One region of the Psychromicrobium lacuslunae genome, then DNA from elsewhere that is predicted to be linked to it. Evidence: riboswitches for the same ligand, from Rfam matches in the RefSeq annotation. Region 1 holds a riboswitch; the other holds the start of a gene.

Evidence for each region. Region 1 has a riboswitch for thiamine pyrophosphate ahead of UM93_RS11850 (ECF transporter S component). Riboswitches for the same ligand answer to the same signal wherever they lie in the genome.
Region 2: linked by a shared signal. The riboswitch ahead of thiM (hydroxyethylthiazole kinase) and the one ahead of UM93_RS11850 (ECF transporter S component) in region 1 are both predicted to bind thiamine pyrophosphate.

Annotation. Positions count from the first base shown of each region.
Region 1 covers NZ_CP011005.1:2,507,542-2,514,825, reverse strand. Annotated here, with positions in the region: gene UM93_RS11865 (DUF11 domain-containing protein) at 1-2,270, shown strand, start outside; gene UM93_RS11860 (hypothetical protein) at 2,277-2,786, shown strand; gene UM93_RS11855 (DUF4235 domain-containing protein) at 2,796-3,056, shown strand; TPP riboswitch at 3,181-3,292, shown strand; gene UM93_RS11850 (ECF transporter S component) at 3,331-3,945, shown strand; gene UM93_RS11845 (ABC transporter ATP-binding protein) at 3,948-5,471, shown strand; gene UM93_RS11840 (energy-coupling factor transporter transmembrane component T family protein) at 5,468-6,241, shown strand; gene UM93_RS11835 (UDP-N-acetylglucosamine 1-carboxyvinyltransferase) at 6,333-7,284, shown strand, end outside.
Region 2 covers NZ_CP011005.1:2,743,188-2,750,471, reverse strand. Annotated here, with positions in the region: gene UM93_RS12890 (chymotrypsin family serine protease) at 1-134, shown strand, start outside; gene UM93_RS12885 (S1 family peptidase) at 215-994, opposite strand; gene UM93_RS12880 (bifunctional hydroxymethylpyrimidine kinase/phosphomethylpyrimidine kinase) at 1,140-2,621, opposite strand; gene thiE (thiamine phosphate synthase) at 2,618-3,271, opposite strand; gene thiM (hydroxyethylthiazole kinase) at 3,268-4,089, opposite strand; TPP riboswitch at 4,084-4,174, opposite strand; gene UM93_RS12865 (VOC family protein) at 4,355-4,774, opposite strand; gene UM93_RS12860 (TetR/AcrR family transcriptional regulator) at 4,803-5,501, opposite strand; gene UM93_RS12855 (flavin monoamine oxidase family protein) at 5,722-7,125, shown strand; gene UM93_RS12850 (universal stress protein) at 7,125-7,284, shown strand, end outside.

The DNA of each region.
Region 1 (7,284 bases):
CGGAGGCTACCGTACTGACCGATTCGAAGGCACTGGTGAAACTAGTCAAGTCGGTGAAATCGGTCGAGGACACCAATAACAGCGGCGGCATCAATGCCGGCGACACGGTGAACTACTTGTTCACTGTTAGCAATGAAGGCACCCTGACGCTGAGCAATCCCAAGGTTATTGAGCAATTGCCCGGCGTCACAGTGAGCTGCCCGAGCGGTGAGGTGCAGCCGGGGAAGAGCGTCGACTGTGAAGGCAGCTACACGCTGACCCAAGCGGATGTGAACGCTGGCAAGGTGACCAATACCGCGACCGCCACCGCGACCGCGCCGGTGCCCGGTTCTGAGCCAGCTCAGACGCAAACCGTGACTTCAAACGAGGCCCGCGTGGTCCGCGCACTGCTTCGGGATAATCATCTGGAACTGGTCAAAACCGTCACCGGAATTATCGATGTCAATGGCAATGGCAAGACGGATACCGGCGACCGGATCAATTACGCACTTGTAGCCAGCAATAAAGGCAATACCACGCTGAAGAACGTCAAAATTGTGGATCAACTGCTACCCAATCTGAACTGTCCGGCGGTAACCCTCGAGCCCGGGGCGAGCACAGAGATTTGTTCGGGTAGCTACACCCTCAAAACATCCGATGTGGATGCGGGAATGGTGACCAACAGCGCTACCGCAACTGCGACCGCACCGGATAACTCGACGGTCAGTAGCAGTGCCTCGGTCAATACACCAACCGCAAACGATGGAGCGCTAAGCCTCGAGAAGAGGTACGATCCGCCGGTCGATGCGAACAACAATGGTCAGATCGACGCGGGCGAAAAGGTTAAGTTCAACTTTGTGGTGTCCAACACCGGTTCGGTCACGATCAATGGCATTGCACTCACGGACAAGATGCAACTGGAAAATCTGGATTGCAAATCTACCGTGTTGGCTCCCGGCGAATCGATGAATTGTTCCGGGATCTATACGTTGACCCAGCAAGACATCAACAACGGTAGCGTCAAGAACGTCGCGGTAGTCAATGGCAATAAGCCAGATGGCTCGGCGGTTGCTGAGGCCACCGCCGGGGTCACGGTGCCGCTCGATCAGAAGCCCATGCTGGGCTTTGTAAAGCAGATCGCGGGCACCCACGACCTGAATAACGACGGCCAGCTGGCCACCGGGGACAGCATCGACTACAAATTCACCGTGCAGAACACCGGCAATGTGCCGGTCACCGCGGTGAGTGTTGCCGATGGCAAACTGACCGCGGCCGGGGTGCAGATCTCCTGCCCGAGCACCGAGCTCGCGCCCGGCGAGAGCGTTGACTGCACCGCGACATACTCGATCACCCAAGCTGATACTGATATCGGCGAGGTAGTGAATACCGCGCAAGCCACGGCGCAGCACGGCGAGACGAAGATCGATTCGGTGACCTCAACGGCAACCCAGCCGCTCACGGTGCGTGACGGCCTCAGCCTGGAGAAGAAGATCGGCCAGACCAAGGATCTGAACCGGAACGGAAAGCTCGACGCCGGGGACAGCATTGAGTACCTCTTCACCGTAAAGAACACCGGGACTCGCACGGTCACGGGCGTCGCCGTGAACGATCCACTGGTGAAGGTCAGCTGTGCTGCGGCAAGCTTGGCAGCGGGTGCTAGCACCGACTGCAGCGCGCTGTACACGGTCACTCAGGCCGATGTGGATGCCGGGGCGGTCAAGAACACTGCGACCGCTGGCGGCAAGACGCCGGACGGCAAACCGATTGTCAGCGATCCGGACTCGGTGACCAAGAATTTGGATCCGACGTCTAGCCTGCAGCTACTCAAGAAGGCCGGAGCGGTACAGGACGCCAATGGCAATGGCCGGAAAGATGCTGGAGACACCATTGTTTACAGCTTTACGCTGAGCAATACTGGCAACACCACGCTGCTCAAACTGAGTGTCACCGATCAGCTGCTCAGCAACGCTGGGGTCAAGCTGAACTGCACGGTGCCTCAGCTCGCACCGGGCAGCTCGGTGACCTGCACCTCGGATCCCTACCGGATCAGCGCCGCTGACGTGGCTGCCGGAGCCGTCTTCAATACCGCCACCGCGACCGGAAGCAGTAACGGCAAATCACCGGTTGTCTCGCCGCCGTCGAGCGTGAAGACCGCGCTGGACCCGAAGACCAAGCCGCTACCGAACACCGGTGTCGACAATATCTGGCTCTTCGGTGCAGGCGGAGCGGTGCTCTTGATCGGCATCCTGCTGGTGCTTTTCGCAGCACGCCGCCGGAAGAACAACTCCTAGGAGATTATGAAATACCGAGTTGGAAAAGACAGCATCCCGATGAGTAAGGGCGGTCTGCCTGGCGCTGGCGGCATCGCCAGCATTGCGGTGGCGACGCTGACGGTTCTCGGTTTGGCAGCTTGTACCCCAGGGGAGTCCAAGGACTCGAACTCCAGTAGTGCACCGAGCAGTTCGAGCGCCCAGGCCAGTCAAGGGCTGATCTCTCCGCAGTTGCCCGAGATTCCAGCGCTGGACGGTGCCAAAGGTATCCGGGCCAACACCACCTTGGCTCAGTGCTCCACCAAACCGGGCGCCGTTTCTGCGAGTGGCAAGGTGAAAAATTCGACGGCCGAAACCGCTGATCTGGTGGTCACCGTGGATTGGGTGACGGCGAGTTCGGATGTGATGGCGCGCGGCGTCGTGGTGCTCAAGGGCGTCCCAGCCGGTGAGAGTAAGGACTGGAAAGTCAACGCTCAGCTGTCCTATCAGCAGCCGGTCAATTGCATCTTGACCGCGCAAGCTGGAACTCTGAAGTAGGCTGAAGACATGAATCTGTTGTTCAAACTTTTGGCCGCGGGAATCAGCTTCGGCGCCGGCTTCGCCGCGAATAAGCTGGTGGACACGATCTGGACGAAAACCACCGGGAATGCGCCGCCCAAGGACGGCGAGAACCTGGAACATAGCCTGCGTTCCGCGCTGACCTTCGCGATCGTCTCAGCTACGGTCGCCGCGATCATCCAGACCCTGACCGGTCGAGGCGCGCAGCGCGCCATTGCCAAGTTCAATAAGTCCCGGGATCTGACCTAAGCAGCTCCTCACCCAGTCACCTCGTTCCACCGGCCGAGTGTGCAGATCTACATCTTATGACCCTGTTTTAAGATGTAGATCTGCACACTCGGTGTGGGTTAAGTCGGTGTAAACTTAGACAGCAAAGTTACGACAGGGGAGCGCCGCCGCGAGGTGGGCGCTGAGAGTGCGGATAACCGCAGACCCTCGAACCTGATCCGGTTAGTACCGGCGAAGGGAGTCGAGCGCTCTTCGGCGTGTGAAAGCCCGCCGCCCCTCCTGAAAAGGAGGAAGCATGACTAGTACAACCTCAACCCCAGTTAGCTACCGCTGGCGAGTAGTGGATATTGTGGTCGCCGCGGTGATTGCGGTCGCCGGTGGCGTCATTTTCTGGGCCTGGTCGGCTCTGGCCACCGGAATTAGTGTGCTTTCCGCCGGATACCCGCCGCTCAGCGCGCTCTGGTCCGGTGGCTGGTTCATCCCGGCGGTGCTCGGCGGGCTAGTGATCCGCAAACCTGGCGCGGCACTGTTCTGCGAAATGGTGGCCGCAACCGGCGAACTCATTGCCGGATCCCCCTATGGCGGCACAGTACTGCTTTCCGGCATCTTGCAAGGCCTGGGCGCCGAACTCGTCTTCGCTGCTTTCCGCTACCGTTCCTGGCGGCTTCCCGCCTCGGTGCTGGCCGGAGCGGCGGCTGGCCTCATGTGTGGCATTAACGACTGCTTCCTGCTCTGGGGCTGGAACATCGAATACACAGCTGATTTCAAAGCCGTCTACATCGTCTTCTGCATGATTTCTGGCGCCGTGATCGCTGGACTGCTCTCTTGGCTGGCTACTCGCGGACTCGCGCGCACCGGGGCGTTATCAAGCCTGGGAGCCAGGAACGCGCATCGGGAACCGATCGTCTGAGCGTGCCGGCAACCAGATCTGGCCCGGCGCGGATCACGGCGGAGAACTGGTCTTTCCGCCGCGCCGATCGTGCCGCAGCCGTGCTGCACGGACTTGACTTCAGTATTGCGCCCGGTGAACGGGTACTGCTGCTAGGCCCTTCCGGTTCGGGGAAGTCCACTCTGCTGCACGCCTTAGCGGGTGTGCTGGGAGACGGCGATGCTGAGGAAACCGGCACCCTGGCCCTGGACGGCACACATCCCAGGGCAAGCCGTGGCCGAGCCGGATTGATGCAGCAAGACCCGGAGACCCAGGTGATCTTGCCCCGGGTTGGTGACGATGTCGCTTTCGGCGCGGAGAACCTCTCGGTACCGCCCGAACAGATCTGGCCGCGGGTCAACGACGCGCTGCGCGCGGTCGGCCTCGATCTGCCGCTTGACCATCCGAGCAGTTCGCTTTCCGGTGGTCAAAAACAGCGGCTGGCGCTGGCCGGAATTCTGGCCATGCAACCCGGATTGGTTCTACTCGACGAGCCAACCGCCAACCTGGACCCCGAGGGCGTACTCGAGGTGCGCGACGCTGTTGCCAGCGCCTTGGCTGATCGCTCGGCCACCCTGATCGTGGTGGAACACCGGGTGGAGGTCTGGCGTGACCAGGTTGACCGAGTTCTGGTGCTAAATGCGCAGGGCGGTTTGGAAGCTGACGGCACTCCTAGGGAGGTGCTAGTAGCGAGGGGCGAAGCCTTGGCTGCGCAAGGTATCTGGCTGCCCGAGCATCTGCCAGAGCTGCCGCCGTTCAACTCGACACCCGGCCGGCAGCTGATGACTACCGAGTCCTTAGCAGTAGGTCGCAGAGCTGTTGCTGCCGCGCAGGGCTTGAACCTGGAAATACAGGCCGGTCAGGCGCTCGCAATTACCGGACCGAATGGCAGCGGTAAATCCACCCTGGCGCTCACCCTTGGCGGCTTGCTCAAGCCGATTTCCGGTGTGTTGAAGGCGGAGCCGGAACTCGCCGATGGCCTTGGCGCTCAGCCGAGGAGCTGGAAAGCCAAAGATCTGATTGCTCGGATTGGCAGTGTCTTCCAGGAACCGGAGCATCAGTTTGTTACCGGAAATGTGCGCGACGAGCTTGCCTTCGGCCTGCGACATCAAGGACGCCGCGGCACCGAAAAGGAGGGCGCCGAAAAGGAGTGGGCCGCTCGAGTCGATGAATTGCTTGAGGCCTTGGGCCTGGCTGACTTTGCCGAAGCGAATCCATTCACCCTCTCCGGCGGTCAAAAGCGCCGACTTTCGGTGGCCACCGTGATGGCGGCCAAGCCAAAGCTATTGATCCTCGATGAGCCCACCTTCGGACAGGACGCGCTGACCTGGGCGGCCCTCATCGAACTGCTCCGGACAGCGCTGCTCGAAGGCAGCGCGGTGGTTTCGGTAAGCCATGACGAGCAGTTCATTGAAGCGCTCAACAGCAGGCAACTACTGATGCCTGAACAACCCGAGTCAAGGCTTTCCGACCCTCGACTAACCTCTGAGAGGAGGCCTGGCCGGTGAACGGCGGCTGGTTGGCGGCGGCGAACCCGCTGAGCAAGCTGGTAGCGGTTTTTCTGCTCACCTTCTCGCTCGCTCTCTCGGTGGATTGGGTTTCCGGCAGTGTGGTGTTGCTTTGCTTGCTCGTGGTGTTCCCGCTGAGCGGCGTTTCCTGGTGGACTTTGCTGAAGCGGATCTGGCCGGTCCTGGTCGCGCTCACCCTGGCTGCCTGGGGCACTGCTTTGGCTTCGGCGGATTCTGGCCGAGTGTTGCTCGACTGGGGGTATCTCAGTGTTAGCGAGGGTTCCTTGGCTACCGGCATTGCGATTGGGGTTCGCGGTATAGCGATCGCCCTGCCTGCAGCACTCCTGGTGCTCAGCACCGATCCCAGCGACCTGGCTACCGCACTCGCGCAAAAATGGCGGCTTTCACCGCGATTTGTGATGGGCACCCTCGCGGCGATGCGGCTGATTGGCGTAATGGCCGAAGAGTGGCAGACGCTGAGTATGGCTCGCCGAGCTCGTGGGGTGGGGGCCAGTGGCTCGTTCCTGAGCAGGGCTAAAGCTAATCTTGGTCAAGCGATGGCGCTTTTGATCCAATCGGTGCGCCGTGCCACCCGGTTAGCCGTCACCATGGAAGCCCGCGGTTTCGGTGGCAAAGAACGTAGTTGGGCTCGGGAAAGCAGCTTTTCCGGCCGTGACGTGCTGATCATTGCCTTCGGGGTGCTCGTTTCGGCTCTCGCGGTCTGGGTTTCGATCAGCTTGGGTGCTTGGAACGTGGTGTGGGGACGTTAGATTTATCGCATGTCACGACTATTTTCTTGACGTTATCGAATCTTTAGCAAGAAATTCGTCATCAATATGCGTTTTGTGATATTTTCTTCCTGTGACTACTGACATTCAGGAAACCGCAGAATCCGTCGCCCAGTTGCTTCGCGACGCCCGGATCGAGAAAGGCTGGACACAAGGCCAGCTGGCCACCGAACTGGGTACCAGCCAGAGCGCGGTAGCGCGGATGGAGCAGGGCAAGCAAAATCTCAGCTTGCGGATGATCCAGCGTCTCGAGATTATTTTTGGCCGTAGCATCGTCAACGTCGGTGCTCCCGCCACCACCAAAATGACCCATTTGCGGGTCACCGGCGGGCACCGGCTCTCCGGCGTCGTCGACGTGAACTCTTCCAAGAATGCCGGCGTTGCCTTGCTCTGTGCCTCGCTATTGAACCACGGCACCACCACGCTGCGCCGCTTGGCTCGGATTGAAGAGGTGAATCGGATCGTTGAGGTGCTGACCTCAATCGGCGTCGAGTGCACCTGGCTGAATGCCAATGACCTGCAGATTCGCCGCCCGGCGGTGCTGGACCTGGAGTCGATGGACGTGGAAGCGGCACGTCGCACCCGTAGTGTGATCATGCTGCTCGGGCCGTTGCTCGATGAGCACGAGTTGTACCGACTGCCTTATGCTGGCGGTTGCGACTTGGGCACCCGGACCGTGGAGCCGCACATGCAGGCGCTCCGTCAGTTCGGTCTCTCGGTGGAGGCGCACAATGGCTTCTATGCGGTGCAGGCTCCGGCCGCCGATCTGGAAGACCGCACCTTCGTGCTCACCGAACGCGGTGATACCGTGACTGAAAACGCCATTATGGCCGCCGCGCACCGCGAAGGCGCCACCGTGATTCGTAACGCCAGCCCTAATTACATGGTGCAGGATCTCTGTTTTTACCTGCAGGGTCTTGGCGTCCAGGTCGAGGGCATTGGCTCCACGACGCTCACCATTCGGGGCAAGGCTCGGATCGATACCGACATCGAGTATGCGCCCTCGGAGGACCCGATTGAGGCAA
Region 2 (7,284 bases), 240 kb from region 1:
CTGTCTACTCGGCCGCCCCGGGCGGTGGGGTGACTGGATACGGTATCGTTTCGGCAATCTTGGGTAATTGTCAGTATGTAGCGACCTCCTTGCACGGAGTGCGGAAGTGGAGCCCGACGGCTACGATGCCTTAGGCTTCCTCTAAATAGGCACGAAGCAGGACGGCGGCCCCCACCAAGTGGGAGCCGCCGTCCTGCTTTCTAATCAGAGATGATCAGATACGCGATTTGATATCGGCAGCGTAGGTGGTTACTCGGGTGTAGACGCCCGGGTAGCCAGCGAGTGCGCAGCCGTTGCCCCAGGAGACAATGCCGACCAGCTTGCCACCGATGACCAGCGGGCCACCGGAGTCGCCCTGGCAGGAGTCCTTGCCGCCCTGGGTCAGGCCGGCACAGACCATTGAGGCGGCATCAAAATCAGAGCCGTAGGCCGAAGCGCAGCTGGAGTCGCTGGTGATCGGCACGGTCACCTTGCGCAGCTTGTCCTGGTAGGTGGCATTACCGGTGGTGTCGCCCCAGCCGAGCACGGTGGCGTTGGTGCCAGCGGCGTAGACCGAGGAGTTGGTTTCCAGCGTGGCTACCGGTCCGCTGAAGGCGGTGTTGAGAGTCAAAATTGCGTAGTCGCCCTCACCGGTGCTGGCATAGTTCGGGTTCGCCCAAACACTGCTCACCGTTGAGGTGTTGGGTCCGCCGGTCCGGTTAGCACTGCCACCATTGACCTTGAAGAAGCTGGTTGGGCGCTTGCTGCCGCTACTGGTCAGCACGCAGTGTGCAGCGGTGAGTACCTTGGTGGGTGCGACCAGCGTGCCGCCGCACCAGTTATCTCCGTTGGAGGCTTGATTGACTGCGACGATGGGTGCAAAGTCGCTAATGCTGGCGGTGGTCCCGCCGACGATTTCGGGGGAAGGTACGGCTGCGTTCGCGGTCGCCCCTCCGGTCAGGATGAGGCCAAGTGCGGCCAGCCCAAGCATCGTCGCTTTGACAGTTTTACGCATTATTGCCTTTCGTGGTAGTTGTCCCCTAATCAACAAATGATTGCTATTAAAAACCCTAGGGGAATCCACAGCTGGCAGCCTGCCAGCTAGCTGTCAATTAGCTGCAAATTGACTGACAGTGGGGTGTTCTGGTCACTCCGAGAGCTCAGCGCAAGGGGGCGGCGAAGAAGTCTCGCTCGTACTCGGCGGAGACGATGAAGGCCTGCAGCATCCGCGCACGAATCTCGGTAGTAGTCTGAGCCGCTGCCGTCACCACCAAGTCGATGGCCTGCCGGGTGGCTTCGGCAAAGGACTGGTCAGCATAGGTCTCCAGCCAGCTACGGTAGGGATGCTCGGGGTGCGAGGCCACCTGCAACCGGGTACCCACATCGTGATACAGCCAGAAGCAGGGCAGTAATGCCGCAATCAGAATCGGGTAGCTGTCCCTCGCCGCGTTAAGGTGGTTCAGGTAACCGGTTGTGGTCTTGCTTGGCTGGTGTTCAAACATGTTTCCGGCCGGAATCCAACTTTCATGGAGCTCAAGTTCGGTAACAATCGCGCCGTGCGCACTATTTGCCCAGAATGCCTGTTCTCGGGTGGTCGGGGCTAGCCGGCTCGCTTCAGCCAAAGCCCGAGAGTAATCGCGTAGATAAAGTGCGTCTTGGGCTAAGTACCAGCGGAACGCCGAGTCCTCTAGAGTGCCACTGGCAAGGCCATCGATAAAAGGAAGCGCATCAATATCGGCGCGGACTGGGGCGATCCGCTGCCACCAATCCTGTTCTAGCTCAGCGGCGGTCGGTGCGGTTTCCAGGCCGCCGCGCTGCCAGAGTCCGGCAAAGTGGCTGACTGGACCGCTACCTTGGCCAACTCGAAGGTCTGCGCCGTGCTGGATACTCTCGGTCAGCCAGCGTTTGGCTTGCCGCACCGCTTCCGGCCAGGTCTCACCGGCCGCGCGACGGGTCGCCAAGGCTGAGGAAAGCGAGCAGCCGGTGCCGTGGGTATTGCTGGTTTGTACCCGGCGGCCCGGGAAATGACTGATCGTGGTTCCCTCAACCAGTGCGTCTGGGGCAAGGTCCCCATCGAGGTGTCCGCCTTTGGCCAACACGGCGACCTGAAACTTGAGCGATAGCTTGGTTGCTTGCTCAAGTGCTTCGGCCCAGTCGGTGGCCTGGGCCGAGTCGCTGAGGATGGCAAGCTCGGGCAGATTTGGGGTGACCAGATCGGCGTACCTCAGCAACTTCCGGAGCGCATCTTCGGCCTCGGCATCCAACAGCCGATCACCACTGGTGGCCACCATCACCGGGTCGATCACCACAATCGGCGGTCGTTGTTGCTCAAGCCATTTAGCGACCACCGCAATCACCTGTTGATTGGCCAGCATGCCGATTTTGACCGCGTCGATCTGCACATCATCGCTGACTGCGTTGAGCTGTTCGGCGAGGAATTCGACCGGCGGAAGGTGTACCGAGCGCACCCCTTGAGTGTTCTGCGCTACCAAGGCCGTCACCGCGGCCATGCCATAGCCGCCTTGCGCGGCAATGCTCTTCAGGTCGGCTTGGATTCCTGCGCCACCACTTGGATCGGTGCCGGCGATGCTGAGTACCCGGGGAATCTCGGTGGTTGAGGTGTCTAGTATTTGACTGCTCATGCTTTTCCTCGCCAGGCGATTGAGAGTTGACGGGCGGCGAGCTGGGGGTCCGCCGCCGAACAGATGGCGGAAACCACCGCTGCCCCGGCTGCCCCGGCCTGACGGAGACCGGGCAGATCTTCGACCCTTACGCCGCCGATGGCCACCGCCGGGAGAGTGCAGAACTCCAACAGTGCGCTGAAGCCTGCCAGGCTCAGTGCCGGTGGGGCATCGAGCTTTGTGGAAGTTGGATGCAGGGCTCCGATGCCAATGTAATCGACGCGCCCTGGTTCTTGGGCGGCCGACCGCAGTTCTTCAACGGTGCCGGCGCTCAAACCGATGACCGCCTCGGGGCCCAGGATCTTCCGAGCCAGTGAGACTGGCAGATCAGCCTGCCCAAGGTGCACGCCGTCGACCTTAATGCCCGATTCCCGAGCCGCCAGGAAGATGTCGATTCGGTCATTGATTAGCAGTGGAACGTGGCTCGGTAAGACTGCTGCCACCTCGCCCACGGTTTTGAGAAAAGCTGCCGCCGGGGCGTCCTTTTCACGGATTTGCACAATGGTTACTCCGCCGGCCACCGCTTGATGCACTATCTCAGCGAGTGGGCGTCCCTGTGCTGCAGCCTGTTTCGAATCGGTGACCAGATAGATAGAAAGATCAAGGGTCATTGGCCGACCTGCACAACCGTCAGTTTGGCACGGGCGGCCAGGTCATCGGGACCGATAGAGGCCAGGCTGTCCAGGAAGGCGGGGGCGAAACTGCCCGGTCCTTGGCTGTTACTGCTAGCGATCTCGGCGGCCACGGTGTAGACCGAGACGGCAGCGACAGTACTGGCCAGCCGATCGTTGCTCAATCCGGCGAAAGCCGCCATCACCGCCCCTAGCGCGCATCCTCCGCCGGTGATTCTGGTCAGTATTGGCGTTCCGTTGGAGCTGAGCACCCGCTGCTGCTGGTCAAGGATTAAATCTGTCGGGCCGGAGACCGCAACTACACTCCCTGCAGCAGCTAGAGTGATAGCTGACTCTTGTGCAGCCGCCACCTCGTCGGCAGCGTCCACGCCTCGCCCGCCCCTGCCGCTCCCGGCCAGCGCAATGATTTCGGAGGCATTGCCGCGAATCACGCTAGGGCGTAGCCCGCGGAGTTGTTGCGCAAGTGCCGTCCGGACTGGCAACGAGCCAACCGCCACCGGATCGAGCAGCCAAGGGCTGTCCGCGCGGTTAGCGCCCGAAACCGCTTCAAGCATTGCCTCACGCTGTTCGGCATGCGGGGTGCCGAGATTGATCAGCAGGCCGGAGGCAAGCTCCGCGAAAGAGCCAGCCTCCTTCGGAATGTCAACCATGGCGGGCGCTGCCCCCAGCGCCAACAGCACATTAGCGGTGAAGTTGGTCACTACGGTATTGGTGATGCATTGCACCAGGGGAGAGCGTTCGCGCAGTTCAAGCAGGGCAGACTGGCTGAAGCTGAGGAGTTGTTCTGGCGTGCGCATGGTGCGCGACATCCCTTCGCTAGTACGAACTAGATCAGGTTCGACGGGTGTGTTCTCAGCCTTCGGGGCACCCCGTGTCACGTGTTAACACCACGATAGCGCACCGGCTACCAACAGAGCTGCTGGGGGGTGCTGCTGGGGGGGTGCTGCTGGGGGGTGCTGCTAGGTGTTAATAGCGAAGGGCCGGCCCGAGCACCGAAGTGGTGTTCAAACCGACCCGCGCGGTGAGTGGCCGCGGCTCTCCGCTTCCGCTAGTTATTGCCTGTTATTCAGCAGCGCCGGTGATATTGACCAGCCAGTCGATACCGAATTTATCGGTGAGCATGCCAAAGGAGTCACCCCAGGGGGCCTTCTCCAGCGGCATTGAGACGGTGCCGCCCTCGGTGAGCTTGTCCCAGTAACCGCGTAGCTCGGCATCGTCGTCGCCACTGAGCGAGACTGAGAAGTTATTGCCCTCCTTGAGTTCACCCATATGCGCCGGAGTGTCCGAGGCCATCAGGGTGAAGCCGCTAGGGGTTTCCAGTTGGGAATGCATAATCAAATCGAGTTCTGCTGGCTCCACCGGTGCCTGGAATTCGCCGAAGGTGCTGGAGGTCAGTTCGCCGCCAAGTACAGACTGGTAAAACTCCATTGCCTCCTTCGCTTTGCCGTTGAAGCTGATGTAAGGGTTGAGTCGAGTGGCCATCTGAATCCTCCAATGTGTGAATGGTTACTCAGATCGTACTGCGGCCCTCCGACAAGGTCGATAGCTGCCAGCGCAAGCCTTGGATGATTGCTGCCAGGCCCAGTTCGAAAGCGGGGGCCGCGGTGTAGCGACCAAAGCGAGTTTCCCTGCTGGCCACCGCACGGCTAATCACCGGTGCCTCCGCCTGCAGCTCGCCGACATCAAAAATATTCTCCGGGGCGGTGACGTCCAAGGCCGAGCCGAAGATAAAGGATTCCAGCGCGACAATGGCATTCACGATCTCATCCTCAGGCCAGCCCGCGCGCTGAAAGCCCCGCGCCACTGCTTCATAGATCCTCAACGTCTGCGGGGAGTTGGTAATCGGCTGGACCGCTATCAATGGAATCAGCGGAGTGTGGTGGGCGAAGACGTCGCGATACGACCGAGCCCAGTCTTGAATGGCTTCATCCCAGGGCTTGCTGTCGAAACAGGCTACCTCAACCAAGGACATCAGGTGATCCTGGATCAGGATCAGCAGCTCCTGTTTTGAGCGCACGTGGTTGTAGAGCGCTGAGGGCGCCACATTGAGACGTTTGGCAAGCGCCGACATGGTGAGACCCTGGTAGCCCTCCTGACGGACCAGCTTGAGCGCGGTCTGAGTGATCCGGCCAAGCTCAAGCACCGCCTTAGTCGGTCGACCGGCCTTTCGGCGGACCTCGCTCTGCCGCCCTGCCGGGTCACTCGCCATGTTATTTCCTCCAGAAGTCAAGAATCGATTATCTCATCCGATAGCAGGCTGTCCTTTTTGCCAAATGTGACGTAAGCTACAATTAAATGAATTATATTCATTTAATTGTCAACGCCTAATGGCAGGCGCCTAACTATAGGCAGCTAGCTGTAGTCGCTAGCTGTGGCGGTAATACGGGTAGTGGGCACTAGCTACCGAGAGCAGAGTTGCAAGGGGAGTCATGAGCGTATTGAGCAGAGATGTCGTCATTGTCGGAGCCGGACCCTCGGGTCTGAGCGCCGCTCGTAAGCTGCGCCAGTCCGGTCTGAGCGTCGTGGTGTTAGAGGCGAGGGACCGGGTGGGAGGTCGAACCTGGACGAATCAGATCGACGGTGCCACCCTCGAAATCGGCGGACAGTGGGTTTCGCCTGATCAGACCGCGTTGCTCGGCCTACTCGAAGAACTCGGCCTGCAGACGTTTAGCCGCTATCGCGAGGGTGAGTCGGTCTATCTCTCGGCCGAGGGGCAGCGCACCCGTTATACCGGCGAATTGTTCCCGGTCTCGGCGCATACCGCAGCCGAGATGGAGAAGCTCACCGTGCTGTTGGATGAACTGGCCGCCGAGATTGGCGCCGAGGAGCCCTGGGCGCACCCCAGGGCCCGTGAGCTCGACACGATTTCCTTTCACCACTGGTTGCGTCAGCAGTCGGATGATGAAGAGGCCTGTAACTGCATCGGTCTGTTCATCGCCGGCGGCATGTTGACCAAGCCAGCGCACGCCTTCTCTGTTCTACAAGCCGTGCTGATGTCGGCCTCCGCTGGTTCGTTCAGCAACCTGGTGGATGACGCTTTCATTCTGGATAAGCGAGTGGTGGGTGGCATGCAGCAGGTCTCCGAGTTAATGGCGGCCGAGCTAGCTGAGGACGTAATACTCAACGCTCCGGTGCGCACTATCAGCTGGCAGCAGGACTCGGTGCGGGTGGAGGCCGAGGGCGTGAGCGTTGAGGCGCGTCGGGTAGTGATGGCAGTGCCGCCGAATCTCTATTCCCGGGTTTCCTTCAATCCGCCGTTGCCGCGTCGCCAGCATCAGATGCACCAGCATCAGTCGCTCGGCCTGGTGATCAAGGTCCATGCTGTCTACGACACCCCGTTCTGGCGTGCCGACGGGCTGTCCGGTACCGGTTTTGGTGCCGCAGAATTAGTGCAGGAAGTGTACGACAACACCAACTATGAGGATCCGCGAGGCACTCTAGTGGGCTTTGTTTCCGACGAAAAAGCCGATCATGCTTTTACGCTCAGTGCGGCGGAGCGCAAAGCTGCGATTCTGCAGTCGATCGCCAATTACCTCGGCCCGCAAGCGCTGGAGCCAGTGGTTTACTACGAATCGGATTGGGGCTCCGAAGAGTGGACCCGCGGTGCCTATGCCGCCAGCTATGACCTGGGCGGCCTACACCGCTACGGTGCCGATCAACGCACTCCGGTGGGGCCGATTCACTGGTCCAGTTCCGATCTGGCCGCAGAGGGCTATCAGCACGTGGATGGCGCGGTGCGCATTGGCCAGGCTACCGCGACTAATATCATCGCTGAGTTGGCTAGCTCGTCGGTAAATCCGGCGCAGTCGGCTCCATCATCGGCTGGTGCCTGATGCGTTACGTGGTCTGCTACCAGGCGAATGCCAGGGGGCAGGAGGCGCTGAACCTTTCGATTGCGCTAGCTCGGCGGCAAGAGGCCGAGCTAGAGATTGTGCTGGTGCTGCCGGAAGAGTCCCCCTTCGGGGCGGTCTACCCACCCGCGCCAGCCTCTC